DNA from 4 places in the Streptomyces coelicoflavus genome. Region 1 is predicted to be linked to each of the others. Evidence: riboswitches for the same ligand, from Rfam matches in the RefSeq annotation. Region 1 holds a riboswitch; each other region holds the start of a gene.

What was found. Region 1 has a riboswitch for cyclic di-AMP ahead of rpfA (resuscitation-promoting factor protein RpfA). Riboswitches for the same ligand answer to the same signal wherever they lie in the genome.
Positions count from the first base shown of each region.
Region 2: linked by a shared signal. The riboswitch ahead of OHA99_RS03870 (LysM peptidoglycan-binding domain-containing M23 family metallopeptidase) and the one ahead of rpfA (resuscitation-promoting factor protein RpfA) in region 1 are both predicted to bind cyclic di-AMP.
Region 3: linked by a shared signal. The riboswitch ahead of OHA99_RS08820 (M23 family metallopeptidase) and the one ahead of rpfA (resuscitation-promoting factor protein RpfA) in region 1 are both predicted to bind cyclic di-AMP.
Region 4: linked by a shared signal. The riboswitch ahead of OHA99_RS19850 (M23 family metallopeptidase) and the one ahead of rpfA (resuscitation-promoting factor protein RpfA) in region 1 are both predicted to bind cyclic di-AMP.

Region 1 is NZ_CP108218.1:4,989,083-4,996,108, forward strand. It holds gene OHA99_RS22275 (SurA N-terminal domain-containing protein) at 1-189, shown strand, start outside; gene OHA99_RS22280 (nucleoside triphosphate pyrophosphohydrolase) at 266-1,243, shown strand; gene OHA99_RS22285 (cytochrome P450) at 1,240-2,583, shown strand; gene OHA99_RS22290 (transglycosylase family protein) at 2,727-3,764, shown strand; cyclic di-AMP (ydaO/yuaA leader) riboswitch at 3,948-4,114, shown strand; gene rpfA (resuscitation-promoting factor protein RpfA) at 4,118-4,846, shown strand; gene eno (phosphopyruvate hydratase) at 5,119-6,399, shown strand; gene divIC (cell division protein DivIC) at 6,548-7,026, shown strand, end outside.
Region 2 is NZ_CP108218.1:833,648-840,673, reverse strand. It holds gene OHA99_RS03885 (helix-turn-helix domain-containing protein) at 1-587, shown strand, start outside; gene OHA99_RS03880 (DUF6126 family protein) at 584-703, shown strand; gene OHA99_RS03875 (tyrosine-protein phosphatase) at 733-1,530, opposite strand; cyclic di-AMP (ydaO/yuaA leader) riboswitch at 1,955-2,112, shown strand; gene OHA99_RS03870 (LysM peptidoglycan-binding domain-containing M23 family metallopeptidase) at 2,117-3,064, shown strand; gene OHA99_RS03865 (SGNH/GDSL hydrolase family protein) at 3,326-4,111, shown strand; gene OHA99_RS03860 (carboxymuconolactone decarboxylase family protein) at 4,354-4,767, opposite strand; one part of gene OHA99_RS03855 (IS5 family transposase) at 4,860-5,377, opposite strand; one part of gene OHA99_RS03855 (IS5 family transposase) at 5,377-5,752, opposite strand; gene OHA99_RS03850 (TetR family transcriptional regulator C-terminal domain-containing protein) at 5,785-6,405, opposite strand; gene OHA99_RS03845 (MBL fold metallo-hydrolase) at 6,556-7,026, shown strand, end outside.
Region 3 is NZ_CP108218.1:2,047,483-2,054,508, forward strand. It holds gene OHA99_RS08805 (bifunctional GNAT family N-acetyltransferase/acetate--CoA ligase family protein) at 1-871, opposite strand, end outside; gene OHA99_RS08810 (HPr family phosphocarrier protein) at 1,073-1,354, shown strand; gene OHA99_RS08815 (GntR family transcriptional regulator) at 1,532-2,227, opposite strand; gene OHA99_RS08820 (M23 family metallopeptidase) at 2,359-3,123, opposite strand; cyclic di-AMP (ydaO/yuaA leader) riboswitch at 3,135-3,299, opposite strand; gene OHA99_RS08825 (pitrilysin family protein) at 3,491-4,879, opposite strand; gene OHA99_RS08830 (pitrilysin family protein) at 4,876-6,249, opposite strand; gene OHA99_RS08835 (DNA topoisomerase (ATP-hydrolyzing) subunit A) at 6,586-7,026, shown strand, end outside.
Region 4 is NZ_CP108218.1:4,462,257-4,469,282, reverse strand. It holds gene OHA99_RS19860 (PrsW family intramembrane metalloprotease) at 1-306, shown strand, start outside; gene OHA99_RS19855 (aldo/keto reductase) at 329-1,273, opposite strand; gene OHA99_RS19850 (M23 family metallopeptidase) at 1,411-2,460, opposite strand; cyclic di-AMP (ydaO/yuaA leader) riboswitch at 2,472-2,628, opposite strand; gene OHA99_RS19845 (PP2C family protein-serine/threonine phosphatase) at 2,853-4,064, opposite strand; tRNA gene OHA99_RS19840 (tRNA-Met) at 4,274-4,347, opposite strand; gene OHA99_RS19835 (dihydrofolate reductase family protein) at 4,416-5,546, opposite strand; gene OHA99_RS19830 (hypothetical protein) at 5,617-5,919, opposite strand; gene OHA99_RS19825 (hypothetical protein) at 5,919-6,242, opposite strand; gene OHA99_RS19820 (GntR family transcriptional regulator) at 6,438-6,686, shown strand; gene OHA99_RS19815 (TRIC cation channel family protein) at 6,716-7,026, shown strand, end outside.

The DNA of each region.
Region 1 (7,026 bases):
GCCCAGAGCCTCGGCACCGACACCAGCCGGCCCGAGTTCTGGCAGGCCCTGTCCGAGGCCTCCAAGAAGCTCGACGTCGACCTCAACCCGCGCTACGGCGCCTGGGACGTCCAGAAGAGCAGCCGCGTCGACACGCCGACGCCGTGGGTGCGGGAGGTCGCGGCGGCCGGCGGGCAGCAGCCGGCATAGCGCCGCTGAGCTGCACCGATACCATCCCCTGTGGACAACTCGCGGGGCCGTCGGGAGCGTGCGTTAGGTTCGGGGAGTGAACGCAACCAGCGCCGGCCCGACCGCCCCCGACCAGGGCCGCATCGTCCTGCTCACCACCAGCCACCGGGTCGCCCCCGGCCTGCTGTCCTGGCCCGCCTGGCAGGCCCTGCGGACCGCCGACCGCGTCCTGTGCGCCGACGGCGCCCACCCGCAGCTGCCCTATCTGCGCGAGGCGGGCATCCGGGTCGACGAGGCGGCCCCGACCGCAGAGGAACTGGTGGACGCCTGCGCCGGCGGCCGCACGGCCGTGGTCGTCGCCACCGGCGAGGGCGACCCCGCGCTCACCGACGGACTCGCCCGCCTCGCCGGCTCCGGCCGCGTCCACATGCCCGAGCTCGAACTGCTCCCCGCCTCCTACGACCTCCCGGGCGCCCGACTCCTCGACCTCGTCCAGGTCATGGACCGCATCCGCCTCGAATGCCCCTGGTCCTCGCGGCGCACCCACCAGGGCCTGGCCAAGTACGCCATCGAGGAGGCGTACGAACTCGTCGAGGCCATCGAGGACGGCGACCGCGACGAACTGCGGGAGGAGCTGGGCGACGTGCTCCTCCAGGTCGTCTTCCACGCCCGCATCGCCGAGGAGGACCCGGACGCCCCGTTCTCCGTGGACGACGTGGCCGGCACCATCGTCGACAAGCTCGTCCACCGCCACCCGCACGTCTTCGGCGACGAGACGGCCGAGACCCCCGAGGAGGTCCGCGAGCACTGGCTGCGCACCAAGGCCGCCGAGAAGCAGCGCACCTCGGTCACCGAGGGCGTCCCCCTCGGCCAGCCCGGCCTGGCCCTCGCCGCCAAGCTCCACTCCCGCGTCCGCACCGCGGGCCTCGACGTCCCGCTGCCCACCGGCGAGGGCATCGGCTACGACCTGCTCGCCCTAGCCGCCCGCGCCGAGGCGGGGGGCACCGACCCCGAGGCGGCCCTGAGAGCGGCGGCCCGCGCCTACCGGGACGCGATCAGGGCGGTCGAGGGATGACCGGCAGCCCGCCGGCCCCCGGTCCTGCTTCCGGCCCCGTCCCCGGTCCTGCGTCCGGCCCCGTCCCCGAGCTGTTCAGCTGGGAGTTCGCGAGCGACCCCTACCCCGCCTACGCCTGGCTGCGCGAACACGCCCCCGTGCACCGCACCCGGCTGCCCAGCGGGGTGGAGGCCTGGCTGGTCACCCGGTACGCCGACGCGAAACAGGCCCTCGCCGACCCGCGGCTGTCCAAGAACCCGGCGCACCACGACGAGCCCGCGCACGCCAAGGGCAAGACCGGCATTCCGGGGGAGCGGAAGGCCGAGCTGATGACCCATCTGCTCAACATCGACCCGCCCGACCACACCAGGCTGCGACGGCTGGTCAGCAAGGCGTTCACGCCCCGCCGCGTGGCCGAGTTCGCGCCCCGGGTGCAGGAACTGGCCGACGGCCTCATCGACCGGTTCGTCGCCACCGGCTCCGCCGACCTCATCCACGAGTTCGCCTTCCCGCTGCCCATCTACGCCATCTGCGACCTGCTCGGCGTCCCCCGCGAGGACCAGGACGACTTCCGGGACTGGGCGGGCATGATGATCCGTCACGGCGGTGGCCCGCGCGGCGGCGTCGCACGCTCGGTGAAGAAGATGCGCGGCTACCTCGCCGACCTCATCCACCGCAAGCGTGCCGCGCTGCCGCCCGAGCCCGCACCCGGCGAAGACCTCATCTCCGCCCTGATCCGCGCCTCCGACCACGGCGAGCACCTCACCGAGAACGAGGCCGCGGCCATGGCCTTCATCCTGCTCTTCGCAGGATTCGAAACCACCGTCAACCTGGTCGGCAACGGCACGTACGCGCTGCTCACCCACCCCGAGCAGCGCGAGCGGCTGCAGACCTCGCTGGCCGCAGGCGAGCGCGGCCTGCTGGAGACCGGCGTCGAGGAACTCCTGCGCTACGACGGCCCGGTGGAGCTGGCGACCTGGCGGTTCGCCACCCGGCCGCTGAGCATCGGCGGGCAGGAGGTCGCGGCCGGCGATCCCGTCCTCGTCGTCCTGGCCGCCGCCGACCGGGACCCGGAGCGGTTCACCGACCCGGACACCCTGGACCTCGCCCGCCGCGACAGCCAGCACCTCGGGTACGGACACGGCATCCACTACTGCCTCGGCGCCCCGCTCGCCCGGCTGGAGGGGCAGACGGCGCTGGCCACGCTCCTCACCCGGCTGCCGGACCTCCGCCTCGCCGCGGAACCGGCCGAACTCCGGTGGCGCGGCGGCCTCATCATGCGCGGTCTGCGCACTTTGCCGGTGTCGTTCACCCCGCCCGCGTCATCGGCCGACAACGGTCCGTCGCCGACGCAAAAGTGACACGCGCTCAACTCTGTGATCTTCACGTGATCTGCGCGGCATGAACTTGTGACAAGTGATGATCTCCCTATACGTTCACGGATCAACGTGGTGTCGAGCGTCATCCGCCGCGTGGTCCCCGTCGTCTTGTGAAAGGTCGTCGCATGCTCTCCGGGAACGGTCGTCACCGCCGCCCCCGCCAGGCGCCCGCTCTGGTCGTCGCAGCCGGAGTGACCGGCTCCGCCATCGCGATCCCCCTGCTCGGCGCCACCGGTGCCCACGCGGCCGACGGAGCGAACTGGGACCGCGTCGCCGAGTGCGAGACCGGCGGCGCCTGGAGCCAGAACAGCGGCAACGGGTACTACGGGGGCCTGCAACTGTCGCAGGAGGTCTGGGAGCAGTACGGCGGTCTGGACTACGCGCCCAGCGCCGACCAGGCCAGTCGCTCCCAGCAGATAAGAATCGCCGAGAAGATACACGCGGACCAGGGCATCGCCGCCTGGCCGACCTGCGGACTGCTGGCCGGCCTGGGCAACGGCCCGGGGGTCGCGAGCGGCGGCTCGGACGCGGCCGGTGACGGTGCGTCGGAGGGCACGGACGCGTCGGGGGAGACGGACGGCTCCGGTTCGTCCGAATCGCCCACGACCACCGAAAAGCCCGAGTCGTCGCAGTCTCCCGAGTCGTCCGAGCCCTCCCAGTCGTCCGGTACGACCGACTCGGCCGACACGGACGACGCTCCCGAGTCGGCGTCCGGAGCGCCCTCTTCGTCCCCTTCGCCCACTTCTTCGCCGTCCTCCGGCGCCCCCTCCGAGGCCGCGCCCGACGACGTGACCCCCTCCACGAAGTCGGACACACCCACCGAATCCGACCGCGGCGCCGGCGCGGAACAGCGGGATGCCGAGGGGTCGTCCGGCTCCGGCCGCCACCGCGGCGACAGCGCGGACGAGGGTGCGGCGGACAGGAGCCGCGACGACGACTCGACGGGGCGGCACGCCTCGCGGGACGGCGAGCCGCGAGAGGTCGAGGACGGCTCGTACACGGTCCGCTCCGGCGACAACCTCTGGGCCATCGCCGACTCCCTTGAGGTCGACGGTGGGTGGCGCGCGCTGTACGCCGGCAACAAGACGGTCGTCGGCGCCGACCCGGACCACATCCTGCCCGGTCAGACGCTCACGGTCACGGGCGAATCGGGCGAAAAGTAGGGGGAGTTCGCGTCACGGTTAGAGACCGTATGTCCCTTTTGGATCTCGTGAGAGATAGGTCTCAGAAGCCGTGATCGTCTTTGAAAATCCGCGGAGCGCGTGTCTACGGTCATGACCGCTCGCCACCGCGGGCCCCGACAGCCGCAACGCCGAATCCTGCCAGCGGCCGTACGGGAACAGTCGTCGCGTCAAGCGCCGCAGGCAGGAGCGGGGGACCCAAGGTAAGTGCCGCACCGGGCAGTTGAGCCGGAGCGGCTAGGGGTGAAGCCGAGTTCCGCGAGGAACCCGGCCGGGCAACTCAACCGGCCCGAACCCGACAGCTCACCTCGCAGGCGTCGGTGAGGGGATCAACCATGCTGTTTTCCGGCAAGGGCAAGCACCGTCGCCCGTCCAAGGCCACCCGTGTCATCGCCGTCGCCGGCGTCACCGGTGCCGCCGTCGCCGCCCCGCTGATGGCGGCCGGCAACGCCTCCGCCGCCACCGCGTCCGAGTGGGACGCCGTCGCCCAGTGCGAGTCCGGCGGCAACTGGTCCATCAACACCGGCAACGGTTACTACGGCGGTCTGCAGTTCTCCGCCTCCACCTGGGCCGCCTACGGCGGTACGCAGTACGCCTCCTCCGCCGACCAGGCGAGCAAGTCCCAGCAGATCGAGATCGCCGAGAAGGTGCTCGCGGGCCAGGGCAAGGGTGCCTGGCCGGTCTGCGGCACCGGCCTGTCGGGCGCCGCGTACACCGGTGGCGGCTCCGAGGACAGCGGTTCCTCCAGCTCCGAGAGCTCGCAGAGCCAGAGCAGCGGCTCCACCGCCGAGCGCTCCACCGAGCAGAAGGCCTCCCGCTCCTCCGAGCGCCCGGCCGCCGAGCCGAAGGCCGAGAAGCCCGCCAAGAAGACCGTCACCACCCCGACCGGCAAGAAGGTCGAGAAGGGCGACGGCGAGTACAAGGTCGTCAAGGGCGACACCCTCAGCTCGATCGCCGAGGAGCACGACGTCAAGGGCGGCTGGGCGAAGCTGTTCAAGCTGAACGACGACATCGTCGACGACGCCGACCTGATCTACCCGGGCCAGCAGCTGCACCTGAAGTAAGGGGCGGCGGCTCCCCCGACTCCCGCCCCGGTGCGTGTTCCCCCGTACGCACCGGGGCGGGATTTTTCGTGCCCCGGTCTCGCGGGGTACCCGCCCGGTTTCCGGAAACGTCTTTGTTCCGTTCGGAAACAATTTACTCTCGGTTCTGTCCAGCGGGTGGGCGATCGGCTGGCCGATCGCCCCGGGCCGGTTAGGCTCGGTCCCGCAGAGCCGCCGCGGTCCCGCGGGACCGCGCGTCACACCGAAGCGTCACATTGAAGAAGGAGATGCTCGTGCCGTCCATCGACGTCGTCGTAGCCCGGGAAATCCTGGACTCCCGAGGCAACCCCACGGTCGAGGTCGAGGTCGGCCTCGACGACGGCAGCACGGGTCGTGCCGCCGTTCCGTCCGGCGCCTCCACCGGTGCCTTCGAGGCCATCGAACTCCGTGACGGCGACCAGAGCCGTTACCTCGGCAAGGGCGTCGAGAAGGCCGTGCTGGCCGTCATCGAGCAGATCGGCCCGGAGCTGGTCGGCTACGACGCCACCGAGCAGCGGCTGATCGACCAGGCCATGTTCGACCTGGACGCCACCGACAACAAGGGCTCGCTCGGCGCCAACGCCATCCTCGGCGTCTCCCTCGCCGTCGCCCACGCCGCCTCCGAGGCCAGCGACCTGCCGCTCTTCCGCTACCTGGGCGGCCCGAACGCGCACCTGCTGCCGGTGCCGATGATGAACATCCTGAACGGCGGCTCGCACGCCGACTCCAACGTGGACATCCAGGAGTTCATGATCGCGCCGATCGGCGCGGAGTCCTTCTCCGAGGCCCTGCGCTGGGGCGCCGAGGTCTACCACACCCTCAAGAAGGTCCTGAAGAACAAGGGCCTGGCCACCGGCCTCGGCGACGAGGGCGGCTTCGCCCCGAACCTCGGCTCCAACCGCGAGGCCCTCGACCTCATCCTCGAGGCGATCAAGGAGGCCGGCTACACCCCCGGCGAGCAGATCGCCCTGGCGCTCGACGTCGCCGCGTCCGAGTTCTACAAGGACGGCTCCTACTCCTTCGAGGGCAAGGAGCGCACCGCCGCCGAGATGACCGAGTACTACGCCGAGCTGGTCGAGGCGTACCCGCTGGTCTCCATCGAGGACCCGCTGTTCGAGGACGACTGGGACGGCTGGAAGACCATCACCGCCAAGCTCGGTGACAAGGTCCAGCTCGTCGGCGACGACCTGTTCGTCACCAACCCGGAGCGCCTGGCCCGCGGCATCGAGGAGAACTCGGCCAACGCCCTGCTGGTCAAGGTCAACCAGATCGGCTCGCTGACCGAGACCCTGGACGCCGTCGAGCTGGCCCAGCGCAACGGCTTCAAGTGCATGATGTCCCACCGCTCCGGCGAGACCGAGGACGTCACCATCGCCGACCTGGCCGTCGCCACCAACTGCGGCCAGATCAAGACCGGTGCCCCGGCCCGCTCCGAGCGCGTCGCCAAGTACAACCAGCTGCTGCGCATCGAGGAGATCCTCGACGACGCCGCGGTGTACGCCGGCCGCAGCGCGTTCCCCCGCTTCAAGGGCTGAGCACCACCCGGTAAGGCCCCGTAAGAGGCAGCGTCGTACGTACGTCCCCGTACCCGGTCCCGTACCGTGTGCGGGGACGTACGCACGTATGCGGACGACGCAGGCAGGACGACGCAGGCAGGACGACGCACGAAGGCGGAGGCGGCACATGGCGGTGAAGGACCGGGACCGTTTCTCCACCGCGACCAGGATCCGGATCATCGGGGAGCAGACCGCGGCCCGGGTCTACCGCTCGCAGACCAAGCGCCAGGCCCGGCGCTCCCGGCTGACCGGCCGGGCCGCGCTGCTCGCGATGGTGCTCTGCTCGCTCGTCGTGGCCCTCGCCTACCCGATCCGGCAGTACGTCGCCCAGCGCGCCGAGATCGCCGATCTCCAGCAGGAGCAGCGGGAGACCCGGCAGCGGGTCGAGGACCTGCGCGACCTCAAGGCACGCTGGCAGGACGACGCCTACGCCGAGCAGCAGGTGCGGCTGCGGCTGCACTACGTGATGCCGGGGGAGACGGGGTTCATCGTGGTCGATCCCGAAGCGGCCGACCGGACCCGCGCCGAGGCCGGCGCCGCCGACCGGGCCTGGTACCGGAACGTCTGGGACGGGGTCGACAAGGCAGACGCCGCCGCCCGCCGGCA
Region 2 (7,026 bases), 4.2 Mb from region 1:
AGGGGACGGTCGCCGCCGTCGCGCCCCAGCTGCGCGAGCTGCGGCGGCGGGCCGCCCTCACCCTCGAGGCCGCGTCCCGCGCCGCGGGGCTGTCGCCCGCCCACCTCTCCCGTCTGGAGACCGGGCAGCGCCAGCCCTCACTGCCGATGCTGCTCGCGCTCGCCCGTGTCTACGGTACGACCGTCGCCGAGCTGCTGGGCGAGACGGCCGCCGACCGGGACGCCGTCGTGCGCGGCGCCGACATGGAACCCACCGCCGCGGGCGGCTGGACGTACTGGCAGGCGGGCGCGCCGGGCCGCGGCATGCAGGCCCTGCGCGTCCAGGTGCCGTACGGCTCCCAGGGCGACGTGGTGCGGGTGCACCCCGGCGAGGAGTGGCTGCACGTCCTCAGGGGCCGGTTGCGACTGCGTCTCGGGGACACCGAGCACCGGCTCACCGCGGGGGACAGTGCCCACTTCGACTCGATGACCCCGCACCGGATCGCGGCCCAGGACCCCGACGGGGTCGAGCTGCTCTTCGTCCACACCCTGCTGCAGAGCCCGACGGCCGCGCTGTGCCTCGGCCCGACCCCTGGAGAGACGCCATGAGTGCCATCGAGGACAAGTTCCCGCGCGCCCTGTGGGTGCGGCTGGTCATCTACATCGCCCTGGGGCACGTCTTCGGCGGCTTCCTCTACCTGCTGTTCGAGGTGGGCGCCAAGTAGCGCCGTCCGGCCGTCCGCGAGCGGGTGGCTCAGTCCAGCATCCGCTCGCGCAGCCGCTCCCGGGTCTGCGGAGTGAGCCGGAGACCCTTCTCCAGGTAGGCGTCGACGCCGCCCCACGTCTCCTCGACGGTCTCGAAGGCCGCCGCCAGGTACTCGGCGCGCGCGTCGAACAGGGGGCTGAGCAGCTCCATGACCTCGGGTGAGTACGCCGAGGCCGCGGAGCCGCTGCGGTGCACCTTGTAGCGGCGGTGCGCGGCGTTCGACTTCAGGTAGTCCTCGACGAGGGCCTCGCGCTCGACGCCCAGGGCGAGCAGGGTGACGGCGATCGACAGGCCCGCGCGGTCCTTCCCGGCCGCGCAGTGCATCAGCGCGGGGACGCTGTCCTCGGCGAGCGCGTGCAGGATCCGGGAGTGCTCCGCCGTGCGCTCCGTCATGATGAGGCGGTAGGAGTTGATCATCCGGTCGGCGCCCTTGCCGTCCGCCAGGATGCCCCGCAGCTGGTCGAGGTCTCCGTCACGGACCATCTTCCAGAACTCGGCGCCGTCGGCCGGGTCGCTCAGCGGCAGGTTCACATTGCGCACGCCCGGCAGCTCGACGTCCGGGCCGTCGAGCTTCTGGTCGGCCGCGTTGCGGAAGTCGAAGATCGTGTGCAGGCCCAGCGAGGTCAGGAACGCGGCGTCCTCGCCGGTGGCGTGCGCGAGGTGGCCGCTGCGGAACAGCACCCCCTGCCGCACCCGCCGGCCGTCCACGGTCGGCAGTCCGCCCACGTCCCGGAAGTTGCGCACACCGGTCAGCTCGGGTTCGGTCGACGGGACCTGCTGCGTCACGGGGGCTCCTCCCACTCCGCCCCGCCGTCGCTGCTCGCCGGCGGGCACCACTCGACGATACGGCATGACCGGCCGGCGAAAGCCGCTTCAAGAGGGCCATTGTGGGCCGGTAAAGGCATTCTGTCCGAATTGGCGCTTTGGTAATAACTGGCCCTGAAATGGCGGAGGGTGGATAAGGGGCGCGTGAGCAGCGTCATATCCGTGACCGAGCGTTGTCCGTCATGTTCACGTAATGCGGCTGGTTCTCAAGGGTATTCAGGGAAAGCAGTGGGTCGGAAATCGACGCAGGGTCACCGGTTTTTTCATAAAGGATCAATCGAAACGCCTGTCGCCGGAACCTCGCGCTTGTCCCTGTGCGTCCTGGTCCCTTACGTTCACCACCGATCCGGACGGACGCCTAATCCTGCCGCCGACCGGAGCCCGCACTCATCCACCACCCGTACACGGCAGGAGCGGGGGACCCACAGGTAAAACTGCCTGTTCCGGTTCCCGGAACGGCTTGGGGTAAAGCCGCGTTTCGGCGCGGCCGGGCATCTCCAGCCCGCACCCGACAGCTCACCTCGCAGGCGCCGGAGAGGAATTCGCCATGCCCGCGAAGGGTAAGCACCGCCGTACCAGGGCCATGCGCCTGACCCGCACCATCGCCGTCGCCGGAACCGGTGGCGCCGCGCTCGCGCTCCCGCTGCTGGGTGCCGCCTCCGCCAACGCCGCCCCCGCGCACTCCGTTTCCGAGCAGGCCGTGCAGTCCATTCCGACGTCGGCCAAGAAGTCCGCCGCGAGCAGCTCCGACAAGAACGCGGACTCCCGGACGTACACCGTGAAGAGCGGTGACTACCTTTCGAAGATCGCCGACGAGCAGCACGTCGACGGCGGCTGGAAGAAGCTCTACGCGGACAACCGCGAGGCCGTCGGTTCCGACCCGTCGCTGATCCACCCCGGTCTCGAGCTCGCGATCGGCGGCCAGGCCGCCAAGTCGTCGGCGCCGTCCGCCGCGCAGTCGCAGAAGCCGGCCGAGAAGCCCGCCGCCGACAAGTCGACGGACGCCGAGAAGGCCTCCTCGGACGACTCCGGCTCCTCGGAGTCCTCGGAGGCCACGGACACCGGCGCCCAGTCCGCGGGCACCACCAGCGGTTACACCTCCCCCGTCGCGGGCGGCACCGTCGGTACCCCGTACCACCAGTCGGGCAGCATGTGGTCCAGCGGCTACCACACCGGCACCGACTTCGTCGTCCCGACCGGCACCTCGCTGAAGGCCGTCGGCGCGGGCACCGTCGTCTCGGCGGGCTGGGGCGGCGCGTACGGCAACCAGGTCGTCATCCAGCTCGCCGACGGCCACTACGCCCAGTACGCCCACCTCTCCTCGCTCTCCGTCTCCGCCGGTCAGTCGGTGACGGCGGGTCAGCAGGTCGGCCTCTCGGGTGCCACCGGCAACGTGACCGGCCCGCACCTGCACTTCGAGATCCGCACCACGCCGGACTACGGCTCGGACATCGACCCGATCGCGTTCCTGCGCTCGCACGGCGTCTCCGTCTGACGTCCGGCTCCGCGCAGCCACCGTGCCCCGAAGGCCGGACCCCGATCCCCGGGTCCGGCCTTCGGCGTACCCGGGCCTCGGTGTACCCGGTCTTCGGTGTACGACGCCTTCGGAGTACCGCGCCGTATTCCGGAATTGACGAACACTTTAGGCGTGGCCTTTCTCACCGACCGTCAACCCCTTCCTACGGTCGCGTAGGTCACATTCCAAGGTGAATCATGGGCCGACGTGGCAGACGATTCGAAGAGTGACAGCAGAGCAGTGATCGGGTCGTACGTGGCGGTGGGGGACAGCTTCACCGAGGGCGTCGGCGACCGCGGCCCGGACGGGGATTTCGTCGGCTGGGCCGACCGACTGGCCGTACTGCTCGCGGACCGGCGCCCCGAGGGCGACTTCACGTACACGAACCTCGCCGTGCGCGGCAGGCTCCTCGACCAGATCGTGGCGGAACAGGTCCCGCGGGCCGTCGCCCTCGCACCGGACCTGGTCTCGTTCGCGGCGGGCGGCAACGACATCATCCGGCCCGGCACCGACCCCGACGAGGTCGCCGAGCGGTTCGAGCTGGCGGTGGCCGCGCTGACCGCCGCGGCCGGCACCGTCCTGGTGACCACCGGCTTCGACACCCGTGGGGTGCCCGTCCTCAAGCATCTGCGCGGCAAGATCGCCACGTACAACGGGCACGTCCGGGCCGTCGCCGACCGGTACGGCTGCCCGGTGCTCGATCTGTGGTCGCTGCGGAGCGTCCAGGACCGCAGGGCGTGGGACGCCGACCGGCTGCACCTGTCGCCGGAGGGCCACACGCGTGTGGCCCTCCGCGCCGGACAGGCCCTGCGCCTGCCGGTCCCGGCAGACCCGGACCAGCCCTGGCCGCCCCTTCCGGCCCGCGGCACGCTGGACGTGCGGCGCGACGACGTGCACTGGGCGCGCGAGTACCTGGTCCCGTGGATCGGACGCCGACTGCGCGGCGAGTCGTCGGGCGACCACGTCACGGCCAAGGGAACGCTGTCGCCGGACGACATCAAGACGCGGATCGCCGCGGTGGCCTGAGGGCCGGAGGAGGGGAGCGGGCGGCCGGTGCCCGCGCGGCGTCCCCTAGGGCGTGTATCAGAAGTGGATCTTGTGCCACCGCGTAGTCGGTGCCCCCTCCTCGTCATATGACGCTGCTCAGGCATCGGCCTCGGTCTCTCGACGGTCCCGGTCGCGGCCGCGACGGCCGTGCGGTCGGAGGCAAGGACCGGTTATGTACTGCCGTTATCCAGCGGACGCGGCGGACGTCGGCGCTTCAGTTCTCAGTTCTCCTGAGGCGAGTCCGCTTCGTCGTGTTCGGAGAAGACCTCGCGTGCGACGGCGTAGCTTTCGAACGCGCGAGCCACACCCGCGTAGACGGCCATCTGGATGAAGGCTTCGACGATCTCCTCTTTGGTCACGCCGTTGTGCAGAGCGATACGCAACTGACCCCGGAGCGGCTCGAGGATGCCCAGGCTCGCTGTGATGGTGACCGAGATGAGGGCGCGGGTGCGGAGGTCGAGGTGCTCGCTGCGAGTCCATGCGTCATTGAAGGCGTGTTCGGTCGCGATCCGTGTGAAGTCGTAGGCGTTGGCGGGTTCCGCCGGCCTTGGATCGACATACGGCGCCAGGCTGAAACCAAGGATCTTCTCGGCGTTGTTCAGAGCGCGCGTGTAGTCAGCGTTGTGTTCCGTCATGCCGCCATTCTGCGCGCGGCAGACCCAAGGCTGTTGGACCGTCACGACGCTCGAATGTCCAGCCTGCGCTAAGCATGTATCGAATGTGCTGGTCACAGCCACTCATTGATGGCCGCGACGAGGACGATCGCCTCGTAGCGGACGGCGAGTTTCTCGTACCTGGTGGCGACCGCGCGGTGACGCTTGAGGCGATTGATCCCGCACTCGACCGCATGCCGCTCCCGATAGTCGATCTTGTCGGACTTCGGAGGCCGGCCACCGTGGGAGCCGCGCTTCTTGCGGTTGCGGAGCTGGTCGGCCCTGTCCGGGATCGTGCAGCGGATCCCGCGTCGCCGCAGGTAGGCGAGGTTCTTGCGAGAGGCATACGCCTTGTCCGCCCGCACGCGATCGGGCCGGGTGCGGGGCCGGCCCGGCCCAATGCGGGGCACGCAGATGGCCTTCAGGACGGGCTCGAACCGCGGGGAGTCTCCGCGCTGCCCGGCCGTGATCACGATCGACATGGGCTTCTGGCCCTGCTCGACAGCCAAGTGCAGCTTGGTGGTCAGGCCGCCGCGCGAGCGTCCGAGTCCGTGGTCGTCCGGCTCGACGGCGATGCCGCCGGGCGGCTCCTTCTGCAGGTCCCCCTTTTCCTTGCCCCGGCTGCGTGCTGGTGGGCCCGGCAGACGGTGGAGTCGACGTTGATGTCCCAGGTGATCAGGTTCTTCGCGTCGGCCTGGGCCAGCAGTTCGGTGAAGACGCGCTTCCAGGTGCCGTCCCTCTGCCAGCGGCGGAACAGGTCGTACACCCGGCCCCAAGGACCGTATCGCTCCGGGACATCCCGCCACGGCGTCCCGGTCCGGGTTCGCCACCGTATGCCGTCGATCAGTTGCCGCCGAGTCCATATCGGCGGCCGACCCGGCTTCGTGCCCTTGGGCAGCAGCGGCTCCAGCCGGGCCCACTGTGCTTCCGTCAGATCAGATCTCCACGTGCCACGAAGCAAGATCATTTCACGTCCAAGATCCACTTTCGACACACGCCCTAGCGTCGCGTGGCCGTCAAGGCCGCTCGCTCCAGGCCCAGTTCCCGGGCCAGCGCCTCGTCCACCCACTGCTGCGCCCGGGCCCGCGACACCGTGCCCGCGTACGACGTGAGCTGCACCGCCAGGCCGTCCAGGAGCGCCGTCAGGCGCAGCGCGGCGGCGTCCGGCTCGGGGCAGCAGAACTCACCGGCGGCCGCACCCTCTTCGATGACCTCGGCGATCGCCGTCTTCCACTGGCGGTCCAGCTCGCGCGTGACCTCCCGCAGCGCGGGTTCCCGCGGGGCCGCCGCCCAGCCCTCGATCCACAGCCGCCAGCCCTTGGCCTGACCGGTCGGCGCGTACCAGCGCACGGCCGCCCGCAGCCGGCGCAGCGCCGACGTACGACGGGCGAGCAGCCCGCGCAGATGGGCGAGATCGGCCTCGGCGGCGTGGGTGAACGCGGCGGCGACGAGCCGCTCCTTCGTGGAGAAGTGGTAGAGCACCAGGGCGTTGCTGACACCGAGCGCGGCGGCCACGTCGGCGATCCGCACCGCCGCCACGCCCCGCGCCGATATCTGCTCCACCGCCGCGCGCAACAGCTCCTCGCGCCGCTCGGCCACGCTCAACCGGACTCTCCCCACACACGTCACCCTATACAGGCCCCCGGACGCGCTGTGAGGCGCTCCCGGTCCGGCGCGGACCCGGGAACACGGATGTGACGTCCGTCGTTCGAGGTGACGTAGCACGTGACGACGACAATGAGAGCCTGATCCACTCCACCTGGAGGTACCGTGGCCGCTTTCCGTTTCCCGAGTCCCGGGTTCAGCGTGCCGCGGCCCGCGGCCTTCGGCGCGGACCCGGGCGGCGAGCGCATGGCGCGCATCCGCAGATCGCCCCACTTCCGCGACGGGGTCTTCCAGAACCCCGGTGGCACCGCCCGGACCCGTCCCTCGGGCTCGGCCACCGAATTCGCCAAGATCTACTTCAACAAGGAGGCGCGGGCCCGGCGGGCCCCCGAGGGCACGGTGCCGGTGCACGCCACCACCCTCGCCGACCTCGCCCGGCCGCCCGCCACCGGGCTCCGGCTGACCTGGATGGGCCACTCCAGCGTGCTCGCCGAGATCGACGGGCAGCGCGTGCTCTTCGACCCCGTGTGGGGCGAGCGCTGTTCCCCGTTCCCCTTCGCCGGCCCCAAGCGCCTGCACCCGGCCCCCCTGCCGCTGGCCGCCCTCGGCCGCGTCGACGTCGTCGTCATCTCCCAC
Region 3 (7,026 bases), 2.9 Mb from region 1:
CGACGACGTCCGGGACGTGCGCGGCGGGCACGGTGACGACGGCCAGGTCGACGGGCCCGTCGATGTCGCGCACGGAGCGGCACGCCGGGACCCCGTCGATCTCCTTGCGCTCCTCGGGGAAGGCGCTGTTCACGGCGTACAGGCGGCCCGTGTAGCCCGCGTCCCGGATGTTGCCGAGGATGCTGCGGCCCACGCCGCCGGGTGTGCGGCCGGTGCCGACGACCGCGACCGAGCCGGGCTGGAGCAGCCGCTGGACGGAGCGGGCCTCCGCGCGGTGCTCGCGCGCGTACTGCACGGCGAGCGAGCGGTCGGTGGGTTCGAGACCGAACTCCAGGCGGACCACACCGTCCTCGAAGCTCCGCTTCTGGGTGTAACCGGCGTCCCTGAAGACTTTGATCATCTTGGTGTTGGCGGGCAGCACCTCGGCGGCGAAGCGGCGGATGCCCCGCTCGCGGGCGACGGCGGCGATGTGCTCGAGGAGCGCGGAGGCGACGCCGCGCCCCTGGTGGGCGTCCTGGACGAGGAAGGCGACCTCGGCCTCGTCGGCCGGGGAGGTGGCGGGTGCTCCGCCGGCGCCGATCCGGTCGTAGCGTACGGTGGCGATGAACTCGCCGCCGATGGTGGCCGCGAGTCCCACCCGGTCCACAAAGTCGTGGTGCGTGAAGCGGTGGACGTCCTTGGCGGACAGGCGAGGGTACGGCGCGAAGAAGCGGTAGTACTTCGACTCGTCGGAGACCTGCTCGTAGAAGCTGACCAGGCGCTCGGCGTCATCAACGGTGATGGGGCGGACGCGCGCGGTGCCGCCGTCGCGCAGCACCACGTCGGCTTCCCAGTGGGCGGGGTACTCGTGCCGGTCCGACGAGGTCTGCATGGGCCCCAGACTACGGCTCGCGTACGACAACGGCGCGGGGCAGTCTGTGGAGGACGGGAGCTCGGACCGAGGCCGCGGTCCGACTGCCACGCGGGACGGCGCACACGGCCGTCCCGGCTCGCTTCACGATGTGGGAAACTGGTCTAGACAACCTGGTCTAGACAACTTCAACCCCTCTGAACACCTGAAGGGCAGCATCACATGGCTGAGCGCCGCGTCAACGTCGGCTGGGCCGAGGGTCTCCACGCCCGCCCCGCCTCCATCTTCGTCCGAGCCGCCACGGCCACAGGCGTCCCGGTGACGATCGCCAAGGCCGACGGGTCCCCCGTCAACGCGGCCTCCATGCTGGCCGTCCTCGGCCTCGGCGCCCAGGGCGGCGAGGAGATCGTCCTCGCCTCCGACGCCGAGGGCGCGGAGGCCGCCCTGGACCGGCTGGCGAAGCTGGTCGCCGAGGGGCTCGAGGAGCTTCCCGAGACCGTCTGATCCCGACGGACAGCACCACCGAAAGGCCCGCCGGCACCACCGGGCGGGCCTTTCTCCTTTTCTCTTCCGGGCGTTCCCTTCCGGGCACCCTGTTTCAGACGCTCTCTTCCAGACACCCTCTTTCGGGCGGCGGAAAAGGCGGTCCGGAATTCCCCGTCCTTTTGTACGGCACGCGTGTTACTTCGGCAGCCCCGCCGTGTTTACGGAATGTTGCGCATTCCTCACACGCTCCGTCCGCCCGCCGCCGGAGGCGAATCGCAGCCGGTACGCCGACGCCGACCGTTCGGCGTGCAGCGTCATGAGCGCCCGCGCGCGGTCACCGTCGCCCCGGGCCACCGCGTCGACGATCGCGCCGTGCTCCGCCCAGTGCTCCACCGGCCCGGCCGGGGCCTCCTGGACGTACATCCAGGCGATCTTGTGGCGCAGCTGGGTCAGCAGCGCCGCCAGGGAGGGGCTGCCGGCCGCCCGGGCGAGGGTCTCGTGGAACCAGCCGCCCAGCGGGCGCAGGTCCTCACCGGCCCCCTGTCCGGCCCGCTCCCGCCCCAGCCTGACCAGGCCGCGCAACACCCTGAGGTGGGCCTCGGTGCGCCGCCGGGCGGCCCGGGAGGCACCGAGCGGTTCCAGGAGTGTGCGGGTCTCCAGCAGGTCGGCGGCCTCCCGCTCGGTCGGTTCCGCGACGCACGCGCCCGCGTGCCGCCGGGTCACCACGAAACCCTCCGCCTCCAGCGTGCGCAGGGCCTCGCGGACGGGGACGCGCGAGACGCCGTAACGGCGGGCGAGGATTTCCTCGGTGAGCCGGCTCCCGCGACCGTGGACGCCGGCGACGATGTCGTCCCGGATCGCCGTACACACAGAATGCGCCGGAATACACATGACCGACCTCCGCCTTGATCCCTGAAACGTCGACGATGGACGCGTTTTCAGCGACTCTAGGCCAATCAAGCGAATGGGGAATGCGAAAAGCCCCGAATCACGGAGTCGGGGCTTTTCGGATGCGGCGGCCGTCAGATGTTCACGCCGTGGGAGCGGAGGTAGGCGACGGGGTCCATGTCCGAGCCGTACTCGGGGCTCGTACGGGCCTCGAAGTGCAGGTGCGGTCCGGTGACGTTGCCGGTGGCACCCGAGACGCCGATCTGCTGGCCGGGCTCGACCGACTGGCCGACCGAGACACCGATCGACGACAGGTGCCCGTACTGCGTGTACGTGCCGTCGTGCATCCGGATCACCACCTGGTTGCCGTACGCCCCGCCCCAGCCGGCCTCGACGACGGTGCCGACGCCGACGGAGTGCACGGACGTGCCGCTGGAGGCGTGGAAGTCGATGCCGGTGTGGCTGCCGGAGGACCACAGGGAGCTGCCGGCCTGGTACGCGGTGGAGACGTAGGAGGCGGTGATCGGCGCGACGAAGGTGTTGAGGCGCTCGCGCTCCGCCTCCCGCGCGGCGCGCTCCTTGGCCTCGCGCGCCTCCTTGGCCGCCTCGGCCGCCCGCTCGCGGGCCGCTTCCCGGGCCGCCTCGCGGGCGGCGGCGTCCACGGCCGCCTGCTGCTGGGCGACGGCCTGGGCGTCGATCTCGTCGGCTATGGCGTCGCCGATGGTGACGACCGGGGTGATCCCGCTCTGCTCCACCTCGGCCTCGGCGGCGAGCGCCGGAGCCGCGAGGGTGCCGACGACGCCGGTGGTGGCGAGGGCCGCGACTCCCGCCGCGCGGGCGGTGGTGCGGTGCACCCGGCCGGTACGGCGGTGCTTCCCGGTGGCGCGCGTGAACGCCATGTAGGGCTTGTCCTTTCCTTCCCTCTCGCCTACCGGGTTAGCTGACGGGTTCGGAGGTGGAAGGTCTCCTACGGACCCCCTCGCGGTGCGCGCGGGCGTCCGATTCACCCCAGGGACTGCGATGGGTCCCCGGCTCCCCTGGCTCGCGCCGTACGGGGACTCGGCGATGACTGTCCGGTGCCGCGGATGCGGCGCACTGCCTGACGAACAGCCCGGAAGACGCTAAACGCGGCTGCGTTCAATCCTCAAACGCAACAGGCTTTTTGTAGCGCACGCCACAGGGCAGACGGGCAACCACTGCCCCAATCCGGACATACGGCGGCCCTGGTGACGCTCCGGTCACCAGGGCCGCCGCGCGCGCGTGCCGCTACTCGGCGGCCACCACGGTGACTTCACCGATGCCGAGGGCCTCGACGGGCGCCTTGATCTGCGCCGCGTCGCCGACGAGGACCGTCACGAGGCGGTCCACCGGGAAGGCGTTCACGACCGCGGCCGTGGCCTCCACGGTGCCCGTGGCGGCCAGTTGACGGTAGAGCGTCGCCTGGAAGTCGTCGGACAGGTGCTGCTCGACCTGGTCGGCCAGCGTGCTCGCCACGGCCGCCGCCGTCTCGTACTTCAACGGTGCCACGCCCACCAGGTTCTGCACGGCCACGTCGCGCTCGGCGTCGGTGAGCCCCTCGGCGGCGAGCTTGCGCAGCACCGTCCACAGGTCGTCGAGCGCGGGACCGGTGTTGGGCGTGTCGACGGAGCCGCTGATGGCGAGCATCGCGGCGCCCGTGCCGTCCGGCGCGGAGCGCAGGACCTGGCCGAACGCCCGGACGCCGTAGGTGTAGCCCTTCTCCTCGCGCAGGACGCGGTCCAGGCGCGAGGTGAGGGTGCCGCCGAGGCAGTAGGTGCCGAGCACCTGCGCGGGCCACACGCGGTCGTGCCGGTCGGCGCCGGTGCGGCCGATCAGCAACTGCGTCTGGACGGCGCCGGGACGGTCGACGATGACGACCCGGCCCCGGTCGTCGGCGGTCACCGGGGGCACGGGGCGCGGCTCGGCGGTCGAACCGGTCCACGCGCCGAGGGTGTCGCCGAGCAGCGCGTCGAGGTCGACGCCGGTGAGGTCGCCGACGACCACGGCGGTGGCCGTGGCGGGGCGTACGTGCCGCTCGTAGAAGGCGCGTACGGCCGCCGCGTCGACGGCCGCGACCGTCTCCTCGGTGCCCTGGCGCGGGCGGGACATGCGCGCGTCGGCCGGGAACAGCTCCTTGGAGAGCTCCTTGGCGGCGCGGCGGGCGGGGTTGGCCAGCTCGTGCGGGATCTCGTCGAGCCGGTTGCGCACCAGCCGTTCGACCTCGCCGTCGGCGAAGGCGGGTGCCCTGAGGGCGTCGGCGAGCAGGCCGAGGGCCTTGGCGAGGCGCGAGGCGGGCACCTCCAGGCTCAGCCGGACACCGGGGTGGTCGGCGTGCGCGTCCAGGGTGGCGCCGCAGCGCTCCAGCTCGGCGGCGAAGTCCTCGGCGGAGTGCTTGTCGGTGCCCTCGGAGAAGGCGCGCGCCATGATGGTGGCGACGCCGTCGAGACCGGCCGGTTCGGCGTCCAGGGGCGCGTCGAGGAGCACCTCGACGGCGACGACCTGCTGGCCGGGGCGGTGGCAGCGCAGCACGGTGAGGCCGTTGGCGAGGCTGCCGCGCCCGGGGGCGGGGAACGCCCAGGGCTTGGGCTCGCCGGCCTGCGGCTGCGCGTGGAAGTCCATGGTGGCGAGCTCGGTCACTTGGCCGCCTCCTCGTTCTCGTCGGTGGCGCCGGCGCCGGTCGTCCCGGCGTCGGTCTCGTCGGCGGGTGCGGTGGGCTCGTAGACGAGCACCGCGCGGTTGTCGGGGCGCAGGCGGGCCTTGGCGACCTCCTGGACCTCCTCCGCGGTCACCTCGAGCACCCGCCGCACGGCGGTGAGGGCGAGCTGCGGGTCGCCGAACAGCACGGCGTACCGGCACAGTTCGTCGGCGCGGCCGGCGACCGTGCCCAGGCGGTCCAGCCACTCGCGCTCCAGCTGGGCCTGGGCGCGCTCCATCTCCTCGGCCGTGGGGCCCTCCTCGGCGAAGCGGGCCAGCTCCTCGTCGACGGCGGTCTCGATGACCGGCACCTCGACGTCACCGGACGTCTTCACGTCCAGCCACCCCAGCGAGGGCGCCCCCGCGAGCCGCAGCAGGCCGAACCCGGCGGCGACGGCCGTACGGTCGCGGCGCACCAGCCGGTTGTAGAGGCGGGACGACTCGCCGCCGCCGAGCACGGTCAGGGCCAGGTCGGCCGCGTCGCACGCGCGCGTGCCGTCCTCCGGCAGGCGGTACGCCGCCATCAGCGCACGCGCGGGGACCTCCTCCTCGACGACCTCGCGCACCTGCCCGCCCATGACGTCGGGCAGCGAGCCGTCCCGGGGCGGCTGCTTGCCGTCGTGCGAGGCGATGGAGCCGAAGTACTTCTCGACCCAGGCGAGCGTCTGCTCGGGGTCGATGTCTCCGACGACCGACAGCACCGCGTTGTTCGGCGCGTAGTAGGTCCGGAAGAACGCGCGCGCGTCCTCCAGGGTCGCCGCGTCCAGGTCGGCCATCGAGCCGATCGGGGTGTGGTGGTAGGGGTGGCCCTCCGGGTAGGCGAGAGCGGTCAGCTTCTCGAAGGCCGTGCCGTAGGGGACGTTGTCGTAGCGCTGGCGGCGTTCGTTCTTGACGACGTCCCGCTGGTTCTCCATGGACTCCTCGTCCAGGGCGGCCAGCAGGGAGCCCATGCGGTCGGCCTCCAGCCAGAGGGCGAGCTCCAGCTGGTGGGCGGGCATGGTCTCGAAGTAGTTGGTCCGCTCGAAGCTGGTGGTGCCGTTGAGCGAGCCGCCGGCGCCCTGCACCAGCTCGAAGTGGCCGTTGCCCTTGACCTGGGCGGAGCCCTGGAACATGAGGTGCTCGAAAAGGTGAGCCAGGCCGGTGCGTCCCTTGACCTCGTGGCGCGAGCCGACGTCGTACCAGAGGCACACCGCCGCGACCGGGGTCAGGTGGTCCTCGGAGAGCACCACGCGCAGGCCGTTGGCCAGGCGGTGCTCGGTCGCTGTCAGGCCGCCGGAGTCTGCCTGGGCTGTGGCCGTGTGACCCATGGGCATGTACGTCCCTTCGATCGCGAGATGTCTGGTGGGATCACTGGGTGAACCACCGGGTGGAATCAGTGGGCGGAACTGCGGAATTCCGCCGATCCTGCCACTGTATGCAAGCGTGCGGGCCACCGGCTCAGTTCCCGGGTCTCGTACGCCGAGAGCGAGAACGCGGTTGACGGGCCGCCGGGGACGGCTGCGCGGACGGTGCCGCGGGACGAGGGCGTACCCTGCGGGCAGCGCCGGGCCGGCAGCCCGTGACGGGTCCTGGTCGGTCGCTGTCAGTGCCGCAGTCCACAATGGACGGCGTCAGATCACCGTTCACGCTTCAGCAAGGAGCCGGCAGCGATGGCCCGCCGTAGTACGAAGACCCCGCCGCCCGACGACGCGTACGAGGAGAAGATCCTCGACATCGACGTCGTCGACGAGATGCAGGGCTCCTTCCTCGAGTACGCGTACTCGGTCATCTACTCCCGTGCGCTGCCGGACGCCCGCGACGGCCTCAAGCCGGTGCACCGGCGCATCGTCTACCAGATGAACGAGATGGGCCTGCGGCCCGAGCGCGGTTACGTGAAGTGCGCCCGCGTCGTCGGCGAGGTCATGGGCAAGCTGCACCCGCACGGCGACGCGTCGATCTACGACGCGCTGGTGCGCATGGCCCAGCCGTTCTCGATGCGCGTGCCCCTGGTGGACGGCCACGGCAACTTCGGCTCGCTGGGCAACGACGACCCGCCGGCCGCCATGCGGTACACCGAATGCCGGATGGCCGAGGCCGCCGGCCTGATGACG
Region 4 (7,026 bases), 530 kb from region 1:
GTACGGGAGCGCCAACTCCTCGACGCCCTGTGGAGCCTGCGAGGCGTGGCCCGTCCGGCGCTGGACCACGCCGCCCGGGCCACCGCACCCCCGGCGCCCGCGCCGCGGCCGGTGCCCCCGTGGGCGTACGGGTACGGCTACGGGGCGCAGGGTGCGTACGGGTACGCGACGGCGCACCCCCCGTACCGGCCGTACGGCCCGCACCCGCCGCACCACCCGCAGGCGCCGCACGCCCCGTACCCGCAGTACGCGCCGCCCTCTCCGCAGCACGCGCCGTACACGCCGCCCGGCCCCTACCGGCCGTAGGCCCGCGTCGTCCGGCCGCCCCTCAGGCGGACGCCCGTGTGAGCCGCTCGGCCTCGTCCTCCGTCAGGTTCAGCTCGGCCACGCCCAGCAGTGCCGGCAGTTGCTCCACCGTGCGCGCGGAGGCGATCGGGGCCGCCACCGTCGGCCGGCCGGCCAGCCAGGCGAGGGCGACCGTGGCGACGGGAGCGTCGTGGGCCTCGGCGATCTCGTCCAGGGCGGCGAGCACCCGGCGCCCGCGCTCGCTCTCCAGGTGCTTGGCGGCACCGCCGGCCCGCGGGCTGTCCACGGCCGTGCCGGGGCGGTACTTGCCGGTGAGGAAGCCGGCCGCGAGGGCGTAGTACGGGACGGCGGCGAGACCGGTCCGCTCGGCGAGGTCGCCGAGTCCGCCCTCGTAGGTGTCGCGGGAGACCAGGTTGTAGTGCGGCTGGAGGGCGACGTACCGGGCCAGGCCCTCGCGGTCGGAGAACTCCAGGGACGCCGCGAGCCGCTCGGCGGAGATGTTGGAGGCGGCGATGTGCCGCACCTTGCCGGCCCTCACCAGCTCGTCGAGGGCGCCGATGATCTCCTCGACCGGCACCTCGGGCTTGTCGAAGTGGGTGTAGTAGAGGTCGATGTGGTCGGTGCCCAGGCGGCGCAGCGAGGCGTCGGCGGCGGCCCTGATGTTCGCGGCGGACAGGCCGGGGTACTCGGGGTGCTGGCTGACCTTGGTGGCGAGGACGACGTCGTCACGGTTGCCGCGGGCCGCGAGCCACTTGCCGAGGACGGTCTCGGACTCGCCGCCGCTGTTGCCGTCGACCCAGGCGGAGTAGGAATCGGCGGTGTCGACGAAGTTGCCGCCCGCCGCCGTGTAGGCGTCGAGGACGGCGAAGGACGTGTCCTGGTCGGCGGTCCAGCCGAAGACGTTGCCGCCGAGGGCGAGGGGGAAGACCTCGAGGTCGGAGGAGCCGAGCTTGCGCAGAGAAGTCATGTAGAGGATCAACGACCGCGGCGGAGCAGAGCATTCCGGCACCCGCGCAAAAACGCCGCAAACCGGCAGCCCTGACGTCGGGGGGTTGCCGTCAGGACCGCCGGGGCTCGGCGGGGCGGGTCAAGGGGCGAGGTGCCTCAGGGGGTGAGGCCCTTGCTCTGGAGCCAGGCCATCGGGTCGATGCCCGAGCCGTCGCCGGTGTGGACCTCGAGGTGCAGGTGGGCGCCGGTGACGTTGCCGGTGGCGCCGACGCGGCCGATGACGTCCCCGGTGGTGACCTTCTGGCCGACGCTGACGTTGATGGACGACTGGTGCGCGTACCAGAGTTCGGTGCCGTCGTCGAGGGTGAGCACGGTCTTGTAGCCGTACGAACCGTCCCAGCCGGCCGACGTGATCGTGCCGCTGTGCACCGCCTTGAGCAGGGTGCCCGTGGGGGCGGCGAAGTCGAGGCCGGTGTGGTGGCCGGAGGCCCACAGGGAGCCGGCCTGGTTGAAGGTCGAGGAGATCGTGTACGAGGAGGTCGGCAGCGTGAACTGCTTGGCCAGCTTCGCGAGCCGCTCGGCCTCGGCCTTCTTCGCGGCCTCCTCCTCCGCCTTCTTCTTGGCGGCGGCGGCCTTGGCCTCGGCCTCCTTCGCGGCCTTGGCGGCGGCTTCCTGGGCCTTCTTCTCGGCCGCGGCCTGCGCCTCGGCGGCGGCCTTGGTCTCGACCTGGGCCTGCTGCTGCTCGGCCTGCGCCATGATCCGGGCCCGCAGCGACTCACCGGCGCCGGCACCGGTGGAGTCCGCGCCCTGCGCGGTGTCCGCGGCGACGGCCTGGGTGATGCCGCTGAGCGGGGTGGCGGAACCCTCGGGCTCCGGCTCCTCGTCGCCGCCGGGCATGAGCGAGCCCACGTTCGGCAGGTCCGGCATGGAGATGGACACCGGCGGCTTGCCGGTCTGCGCGCTGGCCATGCCGCCCGCGCCGACGGCGGCTATGACGCCTACGCCGAGGACGGTGGAGCTGCGGGCGAGTCCGCCGCGCTGCTTGGCGACGCGGTGCCGGCCGCGCACGGGACGGATGGACTCCGCGGTGGGGTTCCACTCCTCCCAGGGGCCCTCTTCGGCGCGGGGGGCGTCGTAGCCGAAGGTGTCGGTGCCGTGCCCGGTGGGCACGTACGGGGCCTCGGGGGCAGGCCGGTTGGACGCCACGTGGGCGTACTCCTTTCCTTCCTTTCGCCTACCGGGTTAGCTGACGGGTTCGGAGCAGGAAGGTCTCCTACGGGTGTCTGCCGACCGTGTTTCCACGGTGCCAGACGCCCGATTCACCCCAATGTGGTGGTTCCCCGGTTCCCTTGCGGGATTCGGCGCGTGCGCACGGAGCCGCCTTCTGTGACGGCTGGGACGACCGCGCTGCGTTATCGAACGTTAATAGACGCGAGGCCCGGAATCCAAGCCGTTCCGCTTGATCATTAACGAAAACGGCCGGGACGCACCCCTCACGACCGGTGAAAACCGGACGAGTTGACCCGCCCTCAGTATTCCCCTTCACGCCACTTTCTTCTGACGGTGTATCAGTTGTTATGCGGAGGGGGGTCGGGCCGTCACGTCTCGTGACAATGATCATGGTCACCGCGCCGGGGCCGCCGTACGGCGAGCAGCGCCATGTCGTCCGCCATGCCGCCCCCGGAGTGCCGGCGCACGTCCTCGGCGAGGGTGTCGAGCAGCGTCACCGGATGCCGGAAGACATGGCCGGCCAGCCGCGTCTGCGGATCGTAGAACTCGCCCCTGGCGTCCCGGGCTTCGGTCAGCCCGTCGGTGTAGAGCAGCAGTGTGGCCCCACCGGGGAAGTCGGCCTCCTCCGCCCGGTCGGGCCACACGCCCAGGTCTCCCATGCCGAGCGGCAGCGCCGACTCGCGGGCGGGCAGCGTGTCCAGGGTCCCGTCGGAATACAGCAGCAGGGGTGGCGGATGGCCGCGGTTGACGATGCGTACGGTCCCGTCGCCGTGCGGGAGTTCGGCGAGGAGAGCGGTGGTGAAGCCCTCGAAGGCGTCCAGCCCGTCGCGCCGGGTGCCCTCGCGCGCCAGCGCCCGCTCCAGGCGCTGCGCCACCGCCTCCAGCGTCGCCTCCTGCTCGGCGGCCTCCCGGAAGGCGCCGATCACCACGGCGACGGCGGCGACCGCGCCCATGCCCTTGCCGCGCACGTCGCCGACGATGAGCCGGACGCCGCGGGCGCTGTCCTGCACGGCGTACAGGTCACCGCCGATGAAGGCGTCGGCCTGCGCGGCCTCGTAGCAGACGGCGATCTCGAAACCCCCGATGCGCTCGGCGGGTTCGGGCAGCACGGCGCGCTGGGCGGCCTCGGCGATCTCGCGGACGGAGACGAGACGCTCGCTGCTGCGCCGGACCATGCCGTTCACGAGGACGGCGAGCACGGCGACCGTCGCGATGGTGATCAGCTCGGTGAGGGAGTCGACGTAGTGGATGACGCCCTTGCCGATCTGCAGCCCGATGACCGACACGACCACGGCAACGCCGGTGAGCGCGGTGCCGCGCCGCGAGTAGAGCGGGGCGGCGACCAGGGGCGCGGCCGTGTAGAGGGGGCCGGCGGTGAAGTACCTCGGCGTGAAGATGTCGTACAGGATGGCGACGGCGATCAGCAGCACGGGGAGCGCGTGCACGAAGGCGCGTCCGTAGCCGGTCCGGCGGCGCGGCGGCGGGCCGGAGGGCGGCTCCTCGCCTCCGAGGCCCGGGTCGGGCACGGGATCACCGGGGAGCCGGCCGCCGGCCCTGGCGGCCACTCCCTCGTCGTCCACGTCACCAGGCCGCACCACTCGTCTCCCGCCACCCCGCACGTCCGCGCGCCGCTTGCCGTCCTGGACTCCAGGTTTCCGGGGACGGGGGCGGGTGGCGAGCGGTGAGGGGCCGACCGGATGACGGGCACGTCCGGGAGGAACGCAGCGGAAACGCACCGGAAACGCACCGAGGGCCGGAACCCTTTCGGATTCCGGCCCTCGGCCTTCAGTAGCGGGGACAGGATTTGAACCTGCGACCTCTGGGTTATGAGCCCAGCGAGCTACCGAGCTGCTCCACCCCGCGCCGTTGTGTTCACCACTGTACGTCATCCCCGGGGTGGAATGCACATCGGTATCTCCCCGACGGTGGCCCTACCCCTCCAGATGGCGGTTCGGCGCCTTGGCCCGCTCCTCGTACCCGGCCGGTACGACGACGACGGCACCGTGCGCGGCGAGCACCCCGCTCCCGTCCGCCCCCGCCACGAAGGTGTCCGGCTCCCGCCAGGCCGTGACGACGCGGCGCACCCCGGCGTCGAGGATCAGCCGGGCGCAGGGCGCGGGCCGGGAGGCGCGGCGGGCGCAGGGCTCGAGACTGCTGTACACGGTGGCGCGGGCGAGCCGGGGGTCTTCCGGGTCGACCTTCGCGAGCGCGGCCTCCTCGGCGTGCACGACGGGATCACCGCCCTCCCGCGAGAACCCGCGCGCCAGCTCGCTCCCGTCGGCGGCGACCACGACCGCCCCCACGCTGAACGCGGTGTCCGACGGCGGACACAGCTCGGCCAGCTCACAGGCGAGCCCCAGCCAGTGCCGGTCGGCGGCGGCGACTCGCTCGCCGGCGCCGGGTGCGGTCGGCAGGTACCGCATCAGCACCACGTCCTCGATCCGCCGCGTCTCGATCAACCGCAGCCGCCCGCCCTGGTAGGCACCGGGCCCGAACAGCCGGGGCGCGGCCGGGTCCCCGACGAGGACGGGCGCGAGGACGAGGTGCAGCTCGTCGGCGAGCTCCCGCTGAAGCAGCTGGCTGTGGACGGTCCCGCCCCCTTCCACCATCAGCCGCCGCACGCCCCGCCGGTCGTGGAGGTACTCCAGCGCGGTCTGCCAGTCGAGCGCCGCCCCCAGGGACACCACATCGGCAGCGATCCCCAGCCCGCGGGCCCGCCGGGCACCGTCGTCCGTGGTCAGCAGCACCTTCTCCCCACCCGTGTGCCAGAACCGCGCCGCCGGATCCAGCTCGCCGCTGCCGCTGACGGTGACCTTGAGCGGGTACTCCGCCTCCCCGGCCGCGACCCGCGCCGCCCGCCGCTCGGCCGAGTTCACCAGCAGCCGCGGATTGTCGGCCCGGATCGTCCCGGCCCCGACCAGGATCGCGTCCACGGAGGCCCGCACCTCGTCGACCCGGTCGAAGTCGGCGGGGCTGGACAGCAGCAGCCGGTCGGAACCGGTGTCGTCCAGGTAGCCGTCGAGGGAGACGGCGGCGGAGAGCAGGACGTACGGGAGGGGCATGCGGTGTGCTCCGGGGGAGGCGGGCGGGCGGCGGGTTCCGGCGGGGCAACCCTAGGCGCCGGTGCTCCCGCTACGACGCACCGTGCCCGGCCGCGGGCAGGCGCCGCCCCCGGGACTCCGCGACCCGCAGCACGTCGGCGAGGCACTCGGTCAGCCGGATCGCGGTGTAGCGGACCTCGGCGTTCGGCGACAGCGGATCGTCCAGCACCCGGCGGGCGCCGCCGAGTACGTCCAGCCCGTCGGCGAGCTGCCGGGCCTCCGTCTCGTCGGCGAGCCGGGACACGAACCCGCCGCTGTCGCCCGGGGCGAGGAAGCACGGCTTGCCTTCCGCCGACAACCAGGGCAGCAGCCGCAGCGCGGTGAACGCCTCCATCACGCGACCGCCTTCCGCGCACCGACGATGTGCTGATCGAGGTCGATGCCGTAGTCGGCGGCGAGCACGAGGGCGAGGCGACGGTGCCGCCGACGGTCCTGCTCCTGTTCGTGGGCGGTGACGTAGGGGCGGGCGAGACGGCTCTCGGCGCCGTCGAGAGGGAGGTGGCGGCAGTAGGGCGAGTGGTGGGCGGGGAGGCATGCGGAGGCGGTGCCGGGGAAGTTCCGGGGCCGGGGAGGCGGGTCACCCGCGCGGTGGGTTCCGGTGCCGGGACCGAGGAGAAGCCCCAGCCAATGGGCGACGCGGTGGATAAGGTCGTACATGTCGACGCTCCTTGTCAGCGTTGGCCGTGCCCCGGGAGGTCTGTCCACCTCGCCGGGGTGTTGTTGTGACTGAACCTAAGTAAGCGATATAGCCCTCTGCATACAAGTGCAGAGGAATCCACTCGTACGTGTAGGTCGGAGGATGCATACGTTGGACATGTGAGCGATACAGAGCACTCGACCCCGCTGGACCCGATGAGCGCGCGACCGCTCTACGTTCAGCTCGCCGACGTCATCGCGAAGAAGATCGAGTCGGGAGAACTGGCCCCGGACCGGCCGATCCCGTCGGAGAACCATCTCGCCGACGAATACGGCGTAGCGCGACTCACCGCGCGCCGGTCCGCACAGGAGCTCCGCGACCGGGGGCTCATCGTCACCGTGCGCGGCAAGGGGTCGTTCGTCGTGGAGCAGCCGCCCGCCGCCGAGGACGAACCCACCGGCTGACGCCCCCGCGCCGGGGTACCCACCCCGGCATGAGCACCCAACCCGCGGCGCTGCTCGCCCTGGACCTGACCGGCACGTTCGCCTTCGGGCTGAACGGGGCGCTGACCGCGGTGCGGGCCGCGCGGCTGGACGTGGTCGGGGTGGTGGTGCTCGGGATGATCACCGCGTTGGGCGGCGGGGTCATCCGGGACGTGCTCATCGACTCGCTGCCGCCCGCCACGTTCCTGGACTGGCGCTACTACACGCTCGCCGCCGCCGGTGGCCTGCTCGCCTTCGCCATCAGCCGGCACCTGCGACGGCTCGAACCCGCGATCACCGTGCTCGACGCGGTCGGACTGAG